DNA from 2 places in the Cellulomonas olei genome. Region 1 is predicted to be linked to the other one. Evidence: predicted binding sites of a transcription regulator. Region 1 holds the regulator's gene; the other holds the start of a gene.
What was found. Region 1 encodes HspR, which represses chaperone genes until heat shock. Its sites were predicted from a motif close to AAGTTGAGTCNNNNNGACTCAACTT; they were not measured.

Region 1 (8,283 bases):
ACGTGTCCGCCAAGGACCGCGGCACCGGCAAGGAGCAGTCGATGACGATCTCCGGCGGCTCCGGCCTGCCGAAGGACGAGATCGACCGCATGGTCAAGGAGGCCGAGGCGCACGCCGCCGAGGACAAGAAGCGTCGTGAGGAGGCCGAGACCCGCAACTCCGCGGAGCAGCTCGTCTACTCCACGGAGAAGCTGCTCGCCGACAACGACGACAAGCTGTCCGACGACGTGAAGACCGAGGTGAAGTCGGCCGTCGACGACCTGAAGAAGGCGCTCGAGGGCGAGGACGTCGCGGAGGTCCAGGCGAAGCAGGCCGCCCTGGTGACCGCCAGCCAGAAGATCGGCGAGGCGCTGTACTCGGCGAACCAGCAGGCCCCCGCGGGCGACGCCCCGGCGGACGGCGCGGCCGACTCCGGCGCGTCGGCGCAGGACGACGACGTGGTGGACGCCGAGATCGTCGACGACGAGGGTGACAAGAAGTGACCGACGAGCCGACCCCGCAGGGGCGTGACCCGGAGGACGCCCCGCGCGTGACCGACAAGCGCCGCATCGACCCGGAGACGGGCGAGCTGCGCGAGCCGACGCCCGAGGAGGCGGTCCTGGCCGAGGCCGAGGAGGCCGCGACCGCCGCCGAGGAGGCCGTGGTGCTGGAGGGGCTGGTCGAGGCGCAGAAGCTGGCGGCCGAGCGGCTGGACGAGCTCCAGCGCCGGAACGCCGACTACTACAACCTCGAGCAGCAGTACTCGGCGTACGTGAAGCGGTCGAAGTCCGAGGCCCTCACGGCCCGGGACCAGGGCGTGGCCGCCGTCGCCGAGGCGCTCATCAGCGTGCTCGACGACATCGAGCTGGCGCGCCAGCACGGCGACCTGGTCGGCCCGTTCGCGTCGATCGCGGAGAAGCTCGAGGGCACCCTCGGGCGGTTCGGGATCGAGCGCTACGGCGCGGCCGGCGAGCCGTTCGACCCGACGGTGCACGAGGCGCTCATGCACGGGCACTCGGCCGACGTCTCCGAGCCGACCGTGCAGCAGGTGCTGCAGCCGGGCTACCGCATGGGCGAGCGCATCATCCGCGCCGCCCGGGTGGCGGTCGTCGACCCGGAGGCGTGACGAGCAGGATGAGGGCCCGGCCGCGTGACCGCGCGGCCGGGTCCCGCCCGGCCCGGGCCCTGACGCGGGCCCGGACCGGTGGAGCAGAGCGGAGGGAGGCGTCGTGAGCGGGCAGGACTGGCTGGAGAAGGACTTCTACGCCGTGCTGGGCGTCCCCAAGGACGCCGACGCGGCCGCGATCAAGAAGGCGTACCGCAAGCTCGCCCGCACCATGCACCCGGACCACAACCCCGGGGACGCGGTCGCGGAGGCCAAGTTCAAGGAGGTCGGCGAGGCGTACGCCGTGCTGTCCGACCCCGAGCAGCGGCAGCAGTACGACCAGCTGCGGGCCATGGCGGGCGGTGCGCGGTTCCGCGCGGGTGCCGGTGGCCCGGGTGGCGCGCAGGCGGGCGGGTTCGAGGACCTGTTCGGCGGCGTGTTCACCGGCGGCGGCGGGTCGCGCGTGCGGTTCCCGCAGGGCGGCGGCGGTGCGGCGGGCGGCGGCGCGGGCGGTGCCGGCGGGTTCGAGGACCTGCTCGGCGGGCTGTTCGGCGGCGGCGGGTTCGGCCAGGCCCGCACGGCGCGCCGCGGCGCGGACCTGTCGGCGGTCACCACGCTGCCGTTCCGGCAGGCCGTCGAGGGCTCGACCGTGGCGCTCGGCGTCGAGGGACGCACCGTCAAGGCGCGCATCCCCGCCGGCGTCCGCGACGGCCAGAAGATCCGGCTGCGCGGCAAGGGCCGGCCGGGCGAGCACGGGGCGCCCCCCGGCGACCTCGAGGTCACCGTGCGGGTCACGCCGCACCCGGTGTTCGCGCTCGACGGCAACAACCTGCGGGTGACGCTGCCGGTCGCGTTCGACGAGGCCGCGCTCGGCGCCGAGGTGCCCGTGCCGACGCTCGACGGCGGCACCGTGCGGCTGAAGATCCCGGCCGGCACGCCGTCCGGGCGGACGCTGCGGGTCAAGGGCCGCGGCGTCACGACGTCGTCCGGCACGGGGGACCTGCTGGTCACCGTGCAGGTGGTCGTCCCGCAGCGGCTCAGCGCCGCGGCGAAGGAGGCCGTGCAGGCGTTCGGCATCGCGACGTCCGGCGAGGACCCGCGCGCCGAGCTGCTGGCGCGCGCCCAGGAGTGAGGCACCGCCGGGCGACCGGGGCCTGACGGTCCCGGTCGCCCGGCGCACGACGGCAGGAGGTGGTGGGGATGGTCTCGGAGGACGCGCAGGTCTACGTGATCTCGGTCGCCGCCGAGCTCGCCGGCATGCACCCGCAGACGCTCCGGCAGTACGACCGGCTCGGCCTCGTGCAGCCCGGCCGCACGCGCGGCCGCGGGCGGCGGTACTCCCTGCGGGACATCGCCACGCTGCGCGAGGTGCAGCGGCTCTCCCAGGAGGAGGGCGTCAACCTCGCCGGCATCAAGCGCATCCTGGAGCTCGAGTCCCAGGTCGAGCGGCTGCGCCGGCAGGTCGAGTACCTGCGGGCGTTCGCCGAGCCCGGTCGGCGCGTGTTCACCGCCCACCCCTCGGGCGACGTCGTGGCGATGGGGCCGCTCGGGCGCAGCCAGCGCCGGTCCGCCGAGCCCGCCGCGGAGGACCCCCGAGCCGCCGGGGCGCGCGGGGCGATCGTGCTCTGGCGGCCCTCCGGGCGCTGACGCGCGACGTCGCCCGGCGCGCGCCGGGCGAGGTCGCCTACCGTGGCAGGCGACGGGCCGGACGGACGAGGCGGGCACGATGCGAGGCAGGACCCCGGCGGCGGGCGCCGCGCTGCTGCTGGCGGCGGTCCTGACGCTGCTCGGGTCCGGGCCGGCGGCCGGGAGCCCCGGCGGGCCCGTCGCCGCCCGCGACGCCGCGGTGGTCGCCGCCCGGCCGGCCGCGGCGACGACCGTGGACGGCGGCGGTCCGGCGGCGGACGGCGGGGGGTCCGGCGCTGACGCCGCGGCGCCCGAGCAGCCCGTCCCCACGCCGACGCCGACACCGACACCGGTGCCGACCACCGCGCCCGTGCCGACACCCGACCCCACCCCGTCGCGCGCGCCGCAGCCGGAGCCGCGCCCGACGACCACGCCGACCCCCGTGCCGGAGCCGACCCCCGTCGCGCCGGGGACGCCGTCGCCCGCTCCGACGCCGACGTCCGTGGCACCCGGCGGGTCCGGGACGGACGACGACCGGCCCGCGCCCGGCCGGCGCCCCGCCACACCGCCCGCGGCCACGACCGCGACGACGCCGTGGGGGCAGCTGCTGGGCGCGCTGGCGGTCGTCCTCGCGGGTGCCGTCGCGGTCGTCGTGGTCTCCGCGCGCCGCCGGGCGGCTGCGGCCGCCGCTGCCGCCGCGGCACCGCACGGGCCCGCGGCGGACCCGGACGCGGCGGGAGGCGGGAGCGCGGCCTCCGACCCCCCGGGGCCGGAGGAGGTGCTGCGCCTCATGGTCACCGCCGGCGAGGCGATGATCGACGCCGGCCACACCGTCTCCTCCGTCGCGGAGGCCCTCGACGACATCGCCGTCGCGCACGACGTCCACGGCGCCGAGGTCGTCGTGCTGCCCACGGCGCTGCTCGTGTCGGTGCCGCAGGGGTCCGCCGTCGCCACCGCCGTGGTGTCGACGGGGCGGCGCCCGCTCGACCTGTACCAGGTGGACGACCTGGCGGACGTGCTGCGCGACGCCGCCGCGCCCGCGGACGCCGGCCCCCGCCCGACGCCCGGGTCGCTGATCGGCCGGATCGCGGACCTGCGCGCCGCGCCGCGGCCGTTCGGGCCCGTGGCCCGGCTCGCGGGCTACCTGCTGCTGTCCGTCGGCCTCGCCGCGCTGCTCGGCGGGTCCTGGGTGGACCTGCTCGTCGCCGGCGGGCTGGGCGTGGCCGTCGGCGCGGTGCAGCTCGCCGTGCCGCCGCTGTCCAGCGGCCCCCAGGTGGCGCTGACCATCGCCGCGGCGTTCGGGGTGGCGCTCGCGGTGCTGCTGCTCGCCCGCGTGGTGCCCGGCCTCGGCGTGCTGCCGTCCGTCGTCGCGCCGCTCGCGCTGTTCCTGCCGGGCGGTCTGCTCACCACCGGGGTGATCGAGCTCGCGGCGGGCCAGATGCTGTCCGGCGGCGGGCGGCTCGCGGCGGGCACCATGCAGCTCGCGCTGCTGGCCGGCGGCATCGTCGGGGCCGGCGCCCTCGTCGGCATCCCCGAGCTCGACCTCACCGCGTCGTCCCAGCCGCTCGGCCCGCTCGCGCCGTGGGCGGGGGTCGTGCTGTTCGGCGTCGGGACCGTCGTCTTCCGGTGCGCCCGGCCGCGGACCACCGGCTGGGTCGTCCTGGTGCTCGCGGTCGCCTACGGCGCGCAGGTGGTCGGCGGGACGCTGCTCGGCGGGGTGCTGTCCGCGTTCGTGGGTGCGCTCGTCATGACGCCGGTGGCGCTCGCGGTCGCGCGGTTCCCGTCCGGCCCGTCGCCGCTCGTGTCGTTCCTGCCGGCGTTCTGGATGCTCGTCCCCGGTGCGCTGGGCCTCGTGGGCGTCGCGACCCTGCTCGACGGCGGCAGCGGGGCCCTGTCCACCCTCGTGTCGACGGCCTCCACGATGCTCGGCATCGCGCTCGGGGTGCTGCTGGGGCTGTCGGCCTCGCGGGCGCTGCCCGGCCTGCCGCACCGGCGCGGCGGCGACGGCCTGCCGGGCACGGCGGTCGTGGGGCGGCGGGTGCCCGTCGCGGCTGCGGGAGCCTCCGCGCCCGGTGCCGGTGCACGCGCGGCCGACCGCGCGGCCGACCAGGCGGACGACGGGGTGGCGGCTGACCGGGCGGGCGGCGGGGGTGTCGCGGACGCCGACCGCCGCGGTGCGTCGCCGGGCACCGACCCCGCCGCGCCGCCCGCCCCCGACACTCCGCGGATCTGACCGCCCCGCCGCCGGTCGGCCGGGGGTGTTCGGATCCGTTCGTGCGGGCGCGCCGGGCGTGTCCGTGCGAACGGATCCGAACGCGGCCAGGGGGTGGGGGAGGGGGTCGGGGCACGCGCGCGTCCGGTCCGCGACACGCCGGCGGGCGCGACACGCCGGACCCGGATCACGTCCGCGGCGGGCGTGCGCGTCGTCGTCCACAGGTGGACCCGGGTGTGGGTGACCTGGGGACGACGAGGGGCTCGCTGTGGACGACGCAGCAGGTCCCGCGGGTCGCCGTCGGGCGGGCTGTGTGTCAGTGGTCGGTCGTAGCCTGTGGATGAAGCCGGACACCACGACTCCGTGCACAGCCTGTGGAGAACGACACGCGTGTAACACCAGCACTTGTGGTCCCTTGCCGGACGCACCACTAGGTGTAGTGTTCTGACTCGCCGCTCGACGCGGGGCCCCGGCCACCGGGAGACCCGCCGACGCGGCCCAGGACGAGCACCACCAGCAGTGCGGGGCGGGCGCGGGGGCGCACGTACCAGCGAGGCCTTTCACACCGGGGAGACACGATGACCATCACCGTCTACAGCAAGCCGTCGTGCGTCCAGTGCAACGCGACGTACCGCGCCCTGGACAAGGCCGGGCTGGAGTACGAGGTCGTCGACATCACCGAGGACGCCGACGCGCGTGACTACGTCATGTCGCTCGGTCACCTGCAGGCGCCCGTCGTCGTGGCGGACGGCCACCACTGGTCGGGCTACCGCCCCGACCAGATCAAGGCGATCGCCGACCGCGCCGCGGTCTCCGTCGCCTGACGTCGCCGCCCGCTGACCCGGGCGGCCCGGCCGCGACCCTGCACGATCCACGATCCGACCGGGGCGAGGGGGATCGACGAGCGATGAGCTCACTGGTCTACTTCTCCAGCGTCTCGGAGAACACACGCCGATTCGTCGACAAGCTGGGCATCGACGCCGCGCGCATCCCGCTCCGCCCCTCCGAGCCGTTCCTCCGCGTCACCGACCCCTACGTGCTGGTGGTCCCGACGTACGGCGGCGGCAACGAGGGCGGCGCGGTGCCGCGGCAGGTCGTGAAGTTCCTCAACGACGCATCGAACCGTTCCCTCATCCGCGGCGTCATCGCGGCGGGGAACACCAACTTCGGCGCTGCCTACTGCATCGCCGGGGACATCATCGCCGCGAAGTGCCAGGTCCCGTACCTGTACGCCTTCGAGCTCATGGGAACGACCGAGGACGTCACGCGCGTCCGAGAGGGATGGGGACGATTTTGGCAGCGACAGTCACGGATGCCGGCCTGACCGACGGCACGCAGGTCGTCACCATCACGCCCGAGATGGACTACCACTCGCTCAACGCGATGCTGAACCTGTACGGGCCGAACGGCGAGATCCAGTTCGACAAGGACCGGGAGGCGGCGCGGCAGTACTTCCTGCAGCACGTCAACCAGAACACCGTCTTCTTCCACGACCTCGAGGAGAAGCTGGACTACCTGGTCACGAACAAGTACTACGAGGCCGAGGTCCTGGCCCAGTACGACCACGAGTTCATCAAGCGGCTCTTCAAGCACGCGTACTCGAAGAAGTTCCGGTTCCAGACGTTCCTCGGCGCGTTCAAGTACTACACCTCGTACACGCTGAAGACGTTCGACGGCAAGCGGTACCTGGAGCGGTTCGAGGACCGCGTCGCGATGGTGTCGCTGACGCTGGCGGCCGGCGACGAGACGTTCGCCCTGCAGCTCGTCGACGAGATCATCTCCGGCCGGTTCCAGCCGGCCACGCCGACGTTCCTCAACCTCGGCAAGGCGCAGCGCGGCGAGCCCGTGTCCTGCTTCCTGCTGCGCATCGAGGACAACATGGAGTCGATCGCGCGCGGCATCAACTCCGCCCTGCAGCTGTCGAAGCGCGGCGGCGGCGTGGCGCTGCTGCTGTCGAACATCCGCGAGCACGGCGCGCCGATCAAGCACATCGAGAACCAGAGCTCCGGCGTCATCCCCGTGATGAAGCTGCTCGAGGACTCGTTCTCGTACGCGAACCAGCTCGGCGCGCGCCAGGGCGCCGGCGCGGTGTACCTGCACGCGCACCACCCCGACATCATGCGGTTCCTCGACACCAAGCGTGAGAACGCGGACGAGAAGATCCGCATCAAGACCCTGTCGCTGGGCGTCGTCATCCCGGACATCACGTTCGAGCTGGCGAAGAACAACGAGGACATGTACCTGTTCTCGCCGTACGACGTCGAGCGCGTCTACGGGGTGCCGTTCGCGGACGTCAACGTCTCCGAGAAGTACCGCGAGATGGTCGACAACGGCGAGATCCGCAAGAAGAAGATCAACGCCCGCGACTTCTTCCAGACGCTCGCCGAGCTGCAGTTCGAGTCCGGCTACCCGTACATCCTGTTCGAGGACACGGCGAACCGCGCGAACCCGATCAAGGGCAAGATCACGCACTCGAACCTGTGCTCCGAGATCCTGCAGGTCTCGACGCCGTCGACGTTCAACGAGGACCTGTCCTACGCCGAGGTCGGCCGCGACATCTCCTGCAACCTCGGCTCGATGAACATCGCGCTGGCGATGGACTCCCCGGACTTCGGCCGCTCGGTCGAGACGGCGATCCGCGCGCTGACCGCGGTGTCGGACCAGACGGACATCGAGTCGGTGCCGTCCGTGAAGAAGGCGAACCGCGGCGGCCACGCCATCGGCCTCGGGCAGATGAACCTGCACGGCTACCTGGCGCGCGAGCACGTCTACTACGGCTCCGACGAGGGCCTGGACTTCACGAACATCTACTTCTACACGGTGGCGTACCACGCGATCCGCGCGTCGAACCTGCTGGCGAAGGAGCGCGGCCAGGCGTTCCTCGGCTTCGAGGACTCGACGTACGCCTCGGGCGAGTACTTCCGGAAGTACATCGAGGGCACGTGGGAGCCCCGTACCGCCCGGGTGCGGGAGCTGTTCGCGACGGCCGGCGTGCACATCCCGACGCAGGACGACTGGCGGGCGCTGGCGGAGTCGGTGCGCGAGCACGGGCTCTACAACCAGAACCTCCAGGCGGTCCCGCCGACGGGCTCCATCTCGTACATCAACAACTCGACCTCCTCGATCCACCCGATCGTGTCGAAGATCGAGATCCGCAAGGAGGGCAAGATCGGCCGGGTCTACTACCCCGCGCCGTTCATGACCAACGAGAACCTGGACTACTACCAGGACGCGTACGAGATCGGCTACGAGAAGATCATCGACACGTACGCCGAGGCCACGCAGCACGTGGACCAGGGCCTGTCGCTGACGCTGTTCTTCAAGGACACCGCCACCACGCGCGACATCAACCGGGCCCAGA
Region 2 (8,283 bases), on a different contig from region 1:
CGCCCGACGTCCTGCGCGGCGTCGTCGAACGTCGCCCAGTTGAACGGCGCCTGCTCGGTGTACATCCCGAAGTAGCGCTGGTCCGGGTCGAGCAGCGCGGCGCGGCTGGGGGCGGAGGGCTTGGTGGGCTTCTCCGGCGGGGCGGCGGGGTTCTCCGGCCGGGGCGGCGCGGGGTTGGCGGGCTGGTCGCCCGCGGACCCGGAGGACGGCGCGGCGGCGGTCCCCCCGGCCGCCGCGGTGCCGCCGGAGCGACCCGACGACCCCGACCCGGACGACCCCGAGGACCCGGAGCGCGACGAGCCCCCCGAGCCGGAGCCGCTGCCGGCGGAGTCGCCCCGGGCGTCCCGCTCGGCCTGCGCGGCGGCGCGGTCCTGCTCGCCCTTCTTGCGGGCGGCCTGCTCGTCGGACAGCACGTCGCGCAGGGCGTCGGACTGGGAGCGGCTGGTCTCGAGCTGCGCCTCGAGCTCGGCGTTGCGCCGCTGGAGGGCGAGCTCGGCGGCGGTGGGCTCGGCGGCGTCGGACTCGTCGGGGCGCACGAGCGAGGAGACGGCGGGCGTGTTCCACACCACGAGCGTCACGGCGAGCAGGCCGGCGACGACGGCCGCGGTGGCGATGCGGGCGCGGACGGTCATCCGGCCCATGGTCGGTGCCCACCAGGCGGCGCCCGTGGGCGCGGCGGGGGTGGTCGGTGCGTCAGACATAGAGCAGCGCCTCCAGGGCGAACAGGATCACGGCGATGCCGTACGGGATCGCCGCGAGCGGGTTGAGCCGTCGGCGGGCGGGTGCGGTCGGGGTGGTGCGCGCCTCGCGGCGGCCGGCCGCGACGGGCGCCGCCGCGGGTGCCACCGCGGGCGCGGCGTGCCGTGCGGGTGCCGCGGGGATGGCGGGCAGCGGGGCGGTCGTGTCGGCCTCGGCCAGCAGGCCGCCGTGCCCGGCGACGGCGTGCACCGGCGCGCCCGGGCCGGAGCCGTGGTCGCGCTGCGTGGGCAGCCCGCCCCGGTCCACCACGTCGACGGGCGCCGGCTGCGACATCAGGCCGAGCTCCGCCTCGAGGGACGGGCGGTGGTCGCCGTCGTCCTCGGCCGTGCCGGGGTCGCCGCCGGCGTAGGCACCGGCACGGGTGCCCCACCCGGACGCGTGCGCCATGCGCAGGAACCCGAGCAGCCGCACCGGCATGAGGAAGAACGTCGAGACGATGATGAAGACCGGGAGCCGGAAGAAGTCGCTCGGGACCTCCTGCAGGTGCCGGATCTGCCGGATCGCCATGGACAGCACCGACGACACGACCATCAGGGCGATGACCCAGAACCAGCCGGCCTGCGCGCCGTAGGTCGCCAGCATCGCCTCGTAGAGGTTGACGCCGGTGCCGCTGACCGAGCGGTACACCCAGCCGGCGATCGTCCCGACGAGCAGGAACGGCAGCACGATGTCGGCCAGGAAGAACACGGCGAGCACGGGCGCGTGGCCGAGCATCCACGGCAGCATCCGCAGGGTGTTGTACTGGCTGCCGCGCGCCCAGCGCAGCTGCTGCTTGAACAGCTTCTTCACCTGCAGCGGGGCGTCGGTGTAGACGAGGCTGGTGTGCTGGTAGACCGTCCGGTAGCCCTGCTTGAGCGTGAGGTTGGTCAGCGTGCGGTCGTCGGACACCTCGAGGAACACGCCCATGAACCGCTGGGTCATGAAGTCGTGCATGACCTCCATGAGGATGTGCCGGCGGAACGCGATGGTGCGTCCGGGCAGGCAGCCGACCTGGCCGAGGACGGACTGCGCGGGCATCGAGTAGAGCGAGCGCGAGTTCTCGAGCCAGTCGGCCCAGCGGGTGATCCAGGAGCGTGTCGGCTCGAGGATGCGCTGCCGGGTGGTGACGCCGCCGACGTTGGGGTCGGCGAACGGCTTGACCAGCTCCGACAGCGTGCCGGCGGTCCAGACGGTGTCCGAGTCGAGCAGCACGGTGACGTCGTACCGGGACATCTCGGTGCCGATCTTCACGGCGTTCCGCTTGCCCGGGATCGGGGTGTGGACCCACCGCACGAGCGGCGCGAACTCCTCGCAGACCTGCTCGAGGCCCGGGTTGCGCTTGCCGTTGATGACGACGATGACCTCGTCGGGGTGCTGCTCGGTGACCCGGCTCAGCACGTCCCGGAACAGGTCGAGCGGCTCGTCGACGACGGGGACGACGACGCTGGTGGTCTCGTGGTGCTCGGCGAACCACGGGCGGTACCGGCGGGACAGGCCGACCTTGAGCAGCCAGAGCGCCCACACGAGGCCGGAGAAGACGGTGAAGAGGTACAGCTCGGCCTGGTCGTCGAGCATGTGCCGGATCTGCAGGATGAAGATGAACATCGCTCACCTCGGCGCTGGAGGGGTGGGGCCAGCGGCGACGGTGACGCGGCGGAGGACGGGGGCAGCGGGGCGGGGAGGGCCTCCGCTGTGACTGGGGACGGCGGTCGGGCGTGACGGGTGTCACCCGTTCGGACGGGTGGCGACGTGGCGTCGGGGTCGTTCCTGTGAGTCGGTGGTGCCCCTCGTGGGAGTGCACTCAGCCTGTTGCGCGGCAGCGCCCGAGCGCAACTCGCCCGGGCCGATTGGGACCCGTGATGTGACGTGGATCACGCGCTGCCCGACCGGTATGTCCGGATATGCGCAGATCAGAGGTCCGGCAGTTCCGACATCGAGGATGTTCCGGACGGCTCGCGGAGGCGCTGGTCACGCACGAGGGGCGGGCGCCGCCCGGCCGCGACCCCCGGGCGGCCGGGACGTGAACATCGTCACAACACGTCATGACGGCTGTCAGTGTCATGACACGGCGTGACGGCAGTCACGACCGGGCGGTGCCCGGGCGCGCGGTGCCGCACCGCCCCGCACCGGCGCCCCGACCGCTCGACGCGCAGAGTTGAGCGGAATAGGCTCAACTTCGACCGGGTTGCACCGGAGGCACGCGGCGGCCCGACCGGGACGTCCGGACGCCACGCACGGAGGGGAACGATGGACGCGAAGCTCACCACCAAGTCGCAGGAGGCCATCGGCGACGCCATCCAGCAGGCGGCCGCCGCGGGGAACCCGCAGCTCGAGCCGGCCCACCTGCTGAACGCGCTGCTCGCCCAGGAGGGCGGCGTCGCGAACGGCCTGCTCGACGCGGTCGGTGCCGACCGCCAGGCGCTCGGCCGCGCCGTGCGCGCCATCCTCGTCGGCCTGCCCGCCGCGAGCGGCTCGTCCGTCGCGCAGCCGACGGCCTCCCGCGCCACGGCCACCGCGATCGAGGCCGCCTCGGCGGAGGCGCGCACGCTCGGGGACGACTACGTCTCCACCGAGCACCTGCTGCTCGGCCTGGCCGCCGGGCAGTCCGGCGTGGCCGACGCCCTGCGCGCGCAGGGCGCCTCCCGCGACGCGCTGGCCGCCGCGCTGCCGTCCGTCCGCGGGTCCGCGCGCGTCACGAGCCCGAACCCCGAGGGCACCTACAAGGCGCTCGAGCAGTACGGCGTCGACCTCACGCAGCGCGCCCGCGACGGGAGGCTCGACCCGGTCATCGGCCGCGACGCCGAGATCCGTCGCGTCATCCAGGTGCTGTCCCGCCGCACCAAGAACAACCCCGTCCTCATCGGCGAGCCGGGCGTCGGCAAGACCGCCGTGGTGGAGGGCCTCGCCCAGCGCATCGTCGCGGGCGACGTGCCGGAGTCCCTGCGCGGCAAGCGCCTCGTGTCGCTGGACCTCGCCGCGATGGTCGCCGGCGCCAAGTACCGCGGCGAGTTCGAGGAGCGCCTCAAGGCCGTGCTGGAGGAGATCACCTCGTCCGAGGGCGAGGTCGTCACGTTCATCGACGAGCTGCACACCGTCGTCGGCGCGGGCGCCGGCGGCGAGGGCGCGATGGACGCGGGCAACATGCTCAAGCCGATGCTGGCCCGCGGGGAGCTCCGCCTCGTCGGCGCCACGACGCTGGACGAGTACCGCGAGCGCATCGAGAAGGACCCCGCCCTGGAGCGCCGGTTCCAGCAGGTCTTCGTCGGCGAGCCGTCCGTGGAGGACACCGTCGCGATCCTGCGCGGCCTCAAGGAGCGCTACGAGGCGCACCACAAGGTGACGATCTCCGACGCCGCCCTGGTGGCCGCCGCCGCGCTGTCCGACCGCTACATCACCGGCCGGCAGCTCCCGGACAAGGCGATCGACCTGGTGGACGAGGCCGCGTCCCGCCTGCGGATGGAGCTCGACTCCTCCCCGGTCGAGATCGACGAGCTCCAGCGCGCCGTGACCCGGCTGGAGATGGAGGAGGTCGTGCTGTCCGAGGCGGACGACCCGGCCTCGCGCGAGCGGCTCGAGAAGCTGCGCGCCGACCTGGCGGACCGCCGCGAGGAGCTCGCGGGGCTGACCGCTCGCTGGGAGAAGGAGAAGGCCGGGCACAACCTGGTCGGCGACCTCAAGGCCCGCCTCGACGAGCTGCGCTCCACCGCGGACCGCCTGCTGCGCGAGGGCGACCTCGCGGGCGCGGCCCGGCTCCAGTACGGCGAGATCCCGGCCGTGGAGCAGGAGATCGCCGCCGCCGAGGAGCGGGAGCGCGCCGAGGAGACCGGCAGCGTCGAGGCGCCGATGATCGCGGACAAGGTCGGCCCGGACGAGATCGCCGAGGTCGTCGCCGCGTGGACCGGCATCCCCGCCGGCCGCCTGCTGGAGGGCGAGACCGCCAAGCTCCTGCGCATGGAGGAGGTCATCGGCGAGCGCCTCATCGGGCAGCGCGCCGCGGTCGCGGCCGTCTCCGACGCCGTCCGCCGGTCGCGCGCGGGCATCGCCGACCCCGACCGGCCCACCGGGTCGTTCCTGTTCCTCGGCCCGACGGGCGTCGGGAAGACCGAGCTCGCCAAGGCGCTCGCGGACTTCCTGTTCGACGACGAGCGCGCCATGGTCCGGATCGACATGTCCGAGTACGCCGAGCGGCACTCCGTCGCGCGCCTCATCGGGGCGCCCCCGGGGTACGTCGGCTACGAGGAGGGCGGTCAGCTCACGGAGGCCGTCCGCCGGCGCCCGTACTCGGTGCTGCTGCTGGACGAGGTCGAGAAGGCGCACCCCGAGGTCTTCGACATCCTGCTGCAGGTGCTCGACGACGGCCGCCTGACGGACGGCCAGGGCCGCACGGTCGACTTCCGGAACGTCATCCTGGTGCTGACGTCGAACCTCGGCTCGCAGCACCTCGTCGACCCGCTGCTCGACCCCGAGCAGCGGCGGGCGGGCGTGATGGAGGCCGTGCGCGCCGCGTTCAAGCCGGAGTTCCTCAACCGGCTCGACGACATCGTCCTGTTCGACCCGCTGTCGCTCGAGGAGATCGGGCGGATCGTCGACCTGCAGGTCGCGTCGCTCGCGGCGCGGCTGCGGGACCGGCGGCTCACGCTCGACGTCGACCCGGCGGCGCGCGAGTGGCTGGCGATCGAGGGCTTCGACCCCGCGTACGGCGCCCGGCCGCTGCGCCGGCTGGTGCAGCGCGAGATCGGCGACAAGCTCGCGCGGCTGCTGCTCGCGGGCGAGGTGCACGACGGCGACACGGTGCGCGTGACGCGCGCGCCGGACGGCGCCACCGGGCTGGTCCTCACGCGGGCCTGACGGCTGTGTGCGGGTGGTGTGCACGACCTGTGCACGCCGCCCGCGCCGCCGCGCCCCGGCGGGCCCGTGACGTCGGGCCGTGCGACCATCGGGGGCCATGGACACCGCTCTCGCCCTGGCCGCCCGCGCCGCCGCGCCCGCGTCCTCGCCCGAGCTGACCGGGCTGGCCGGCTGGGTGGTGAGCGTCGTCGAGGCGCTCGGTCCCGCCGGCGTCGGCCTGCTGGTGGCGCTGGAGAACCTGTTCCCGCCGATCCCGTCCGAGGTCGTGCTGCCGGTGGCCGGCTACGTGGCCAGCCAGGGCGACATGCACGTCGGCTGGGCGGTGGTGGGCGCCACGGTCGGCGCGGTCGCCGGCGCCTGGGTGCTGTACGGCCTCGGTGTCTGGCTCGGCCGGGAGCGGCTGCGCCGGTGGCTGGAGCGGATCCCGCTCATGGAGGTCGAGGACCTCGACCGCGCCGAGTCGTGGTTCGTCCGGCACGGCGGCGCGGCGGTGCTCGTCGGGCGCTGCGTCCCGGTCGTCCGGTCGCTGGTGTCCGTCCCGGCCGGCCTGGAGCGGATGCCGCAGGTCCGGTTCCTCGTCTACACCGCGCTCGGCAGCGCCGTGTGGAACTCGGCGCTGGTGGTCTCGGGCTACGTGCTCGGCGAGCAGTGGGAGGACGTCGGCCACTACTCCGACTACATCAACTACGCCGTGTACGCGGCGATCGTGGTCGTCGTCGTGCGGTTCGTGTGGACGCGGCTGCGCCGCCGCCGGCTCGCCGCGCGGGGCTGACCCCGCGCGGCGTCCCCGCCGTCAGCCGAACAGCTCCGCCATGGCGGACGAGTACAGGTCGGCGCCCTTGATGCGGCTCGTCTCCTCCGCCCCGAGGACGCGGTGCGCGCCGGCCTCGTCGACGACCTGCGAGGCGCCCCCGGTGCGGCCCAGCGGGAGCACGATCCGCTCGGGCGCCGGGGTGTAGGCCGCCGAGGGCGTGCCGCCCTCGACGAGCGCCCGGATGTTCGCCGCGACCACCGCGGCGTGGTCGCGCGCCGCGGAGGCCCGCTTCGACTCGCGCACGTCGGTGATGTCGCCGACCGCGAACACCGTCGGGAACCCCGTCAGCGCGAGGGTGTCGTCCACCCGCACCTCGCCGAGCCCGTTGCGGACGCCGGCCAGGTCGCCCGCCAGGTAGTCGCTCGCGGGCAGGTTGCCGTAGCACCGGAACCACATCTGCGCCTCGACGCGCTCGCCGGCCTCGGTGTCGACGACGAACGGCTCGTGCACCCCGACGTCCACCGGCGGCAGGTACCCGAGGCGGGACCCGAACAGGAACTGCACCCGGCCGTCGAGCTGGTCCCGGACGGCGGCGCGCAGCTCCGGCAGGTAGTCCTCGGAGGTCAGCGCGTCGTCGGCCTGGTCCACGACCGTGACCGCCAGGTGCGGGTAGGCGTCGAGCAGCTCGCCCACCAGCTCGAGCCCGACCGCGCCGGCGCCCACCACGAGCACGCGCTCGGCCCGCGCGAGGCCGTCGCGCATCCGGGCGAGGCGCGCCCGCGCGACGCCGGTGTCCGACTCGATGAACTTCGCGGGGAACGGGTACGAGGTGCCCGTGGCGAGCACCAGGTAGTCGGCGTCGAGGCTCGTGCCGTCCCCGAGCTGCACCCCGCTGGACGTGGCGCGCTCGACGCGCTGCTGCACGACGTGCCCGCGCTCGAGCAGCCGGTCGTAGCCGAAGAACACCCGCGACTCCCAGACCGGGTCGACCGCCGCCCGCAGCGCCGCGGAGGCGTGCACGAACGCGTCCTTGGGCTCCACCAGCACGACGTCCGCCACGTCGTCCAGGAGCGAGGCGACCCGCGCCCCGCCGTACCCGCCCCCGACCACGACGACCCGTGGTGCTGCCATGTCCCTGCCTCCGTCTCGCCCGTTCGTGGCGGCGCGCGCCGCGCCGCCGGGCACCAGCGTGCCACCCGCCCCGGTGTGCCGACCGGGACCCACGGCCCTGCCTGCCACGGCCGGCGTCAGGCCGCGCGCGCCTCCGCGACCAGGGCGTCGAGCCGCGCCAGGTCGAAGCCCGCCATGCCGAACCCGACGACCACGCGCACCGGCATGTCGCCGATCATCGCGAGCATCCCCGGGTCGAGGTCGGCGGTCGCGGACGTGAGCTCCGGCCCCAGCAGGCGTGCGCCGACCGGGTGGGCGAGCCACTCGTTCACCGTGGAGTCAGCGGTGACCTCGCTCCACAGCGGCTCACCGGTCACGGCCACCTCCGCCGTGCCGCGGACGTCCCGCGAGGAGGCGCCGACCTCGACGACCGTGCGGCCGCCGCCGACCACCCAGCGCCGCAGGCCGGGGTGCCAGTACGACAGGTCGCGCGCGCCGAGCGTCACGGCGACCGTGCGGGACTCGCCGGGCTCCAGCGCGACCTTGGCGAACGCCTTGAGCTCCCGGGTCGGCCGGACGACCGCGGCGTCGGGGTCGCCCACGTACACCTGGACGGTCTCCGCGCCCGCGACCGCGCCGGTGTTCGTCACCGTCACGGTCACCTCGACGGACGAGGCCGCGCCCTCGCCGCTGACCTCGGCGCGGACGCCGGAGTACGCGAACGTCGTGTACGACAGGCCGTGGCCGAACGGGTACGCGACGTCCAGCAGGCGGGTGTCGTACCAGCGGTACCCCACCAGGACGCCCTCGCCGTAGCGGACGTGGCCGGCCTC

Region 2: the regulator HspR is predicted to act here: its motif matches at 2,891-2,915, upstream of clpB (ATP-dependent chaperone ClpB).

The regions. Positions count from the first base shown of each region.
Region 1 is NZ_JBCLVN010000002.1:44,454-52,736, reverse strand. It holds gene dnaK (molecular chaperone DnaK) at 1-482, shown strand, start outside; gene AAHH18_RS01065 (nucleotide exchange factor GrpE) at 479-1,105, shown strand; gene AAHH18_RS01060 (DnaJ C-terminal domain-containing protein) at 1,209-2,216, shown strand; gene AAHH18_RS01055 (heat shock protein transcriptional repressor HspR) at 2,285-2,731, shown strand; gene AAHH18_RS01050 (threonine/serine exporter family protein) at 2,811-4,943, shown strand; gene nrdH (glutaredoxin-like protein NrdH) at 5,501-5,746, shown strand; gene nrdI (class Ib ribonucleoside-diphosphate reductase assembly flavoprotein NrdI) at 5,830-6,246, shown strand; gene nrdE (class 1b ribonucleoside-diphosphate reductase subunit alpha) at 6,282-8,283, shown strand, end outside.
Region 2 is NZ_JBCLVN010000047.1:16,499-24,781, forward strand. It holds gene AAHH18_RS14045 (glycoside hydrolase family 26 protein) at 1-632, opposite strand, end outside; gene AAHH18_RS14050 (glycosyltransferase family 2 protein) at 694-2,343, opposite strand; gene clpB (ATP-dependent chaperone ClpB) at 2,986-5,586, shown strand; gene AAHH18_RS14060 (DedA family protein) at 5,684-6,358, shown strand; gene AAHH18_RS14065 (FAD-dependent oxidoreductase) at 6,380-7,471, opposite strand; gene AAHH18_RS14070 (aryl-beta-d-glycosidase) at 7,588-8,283, opposite strand, start outside.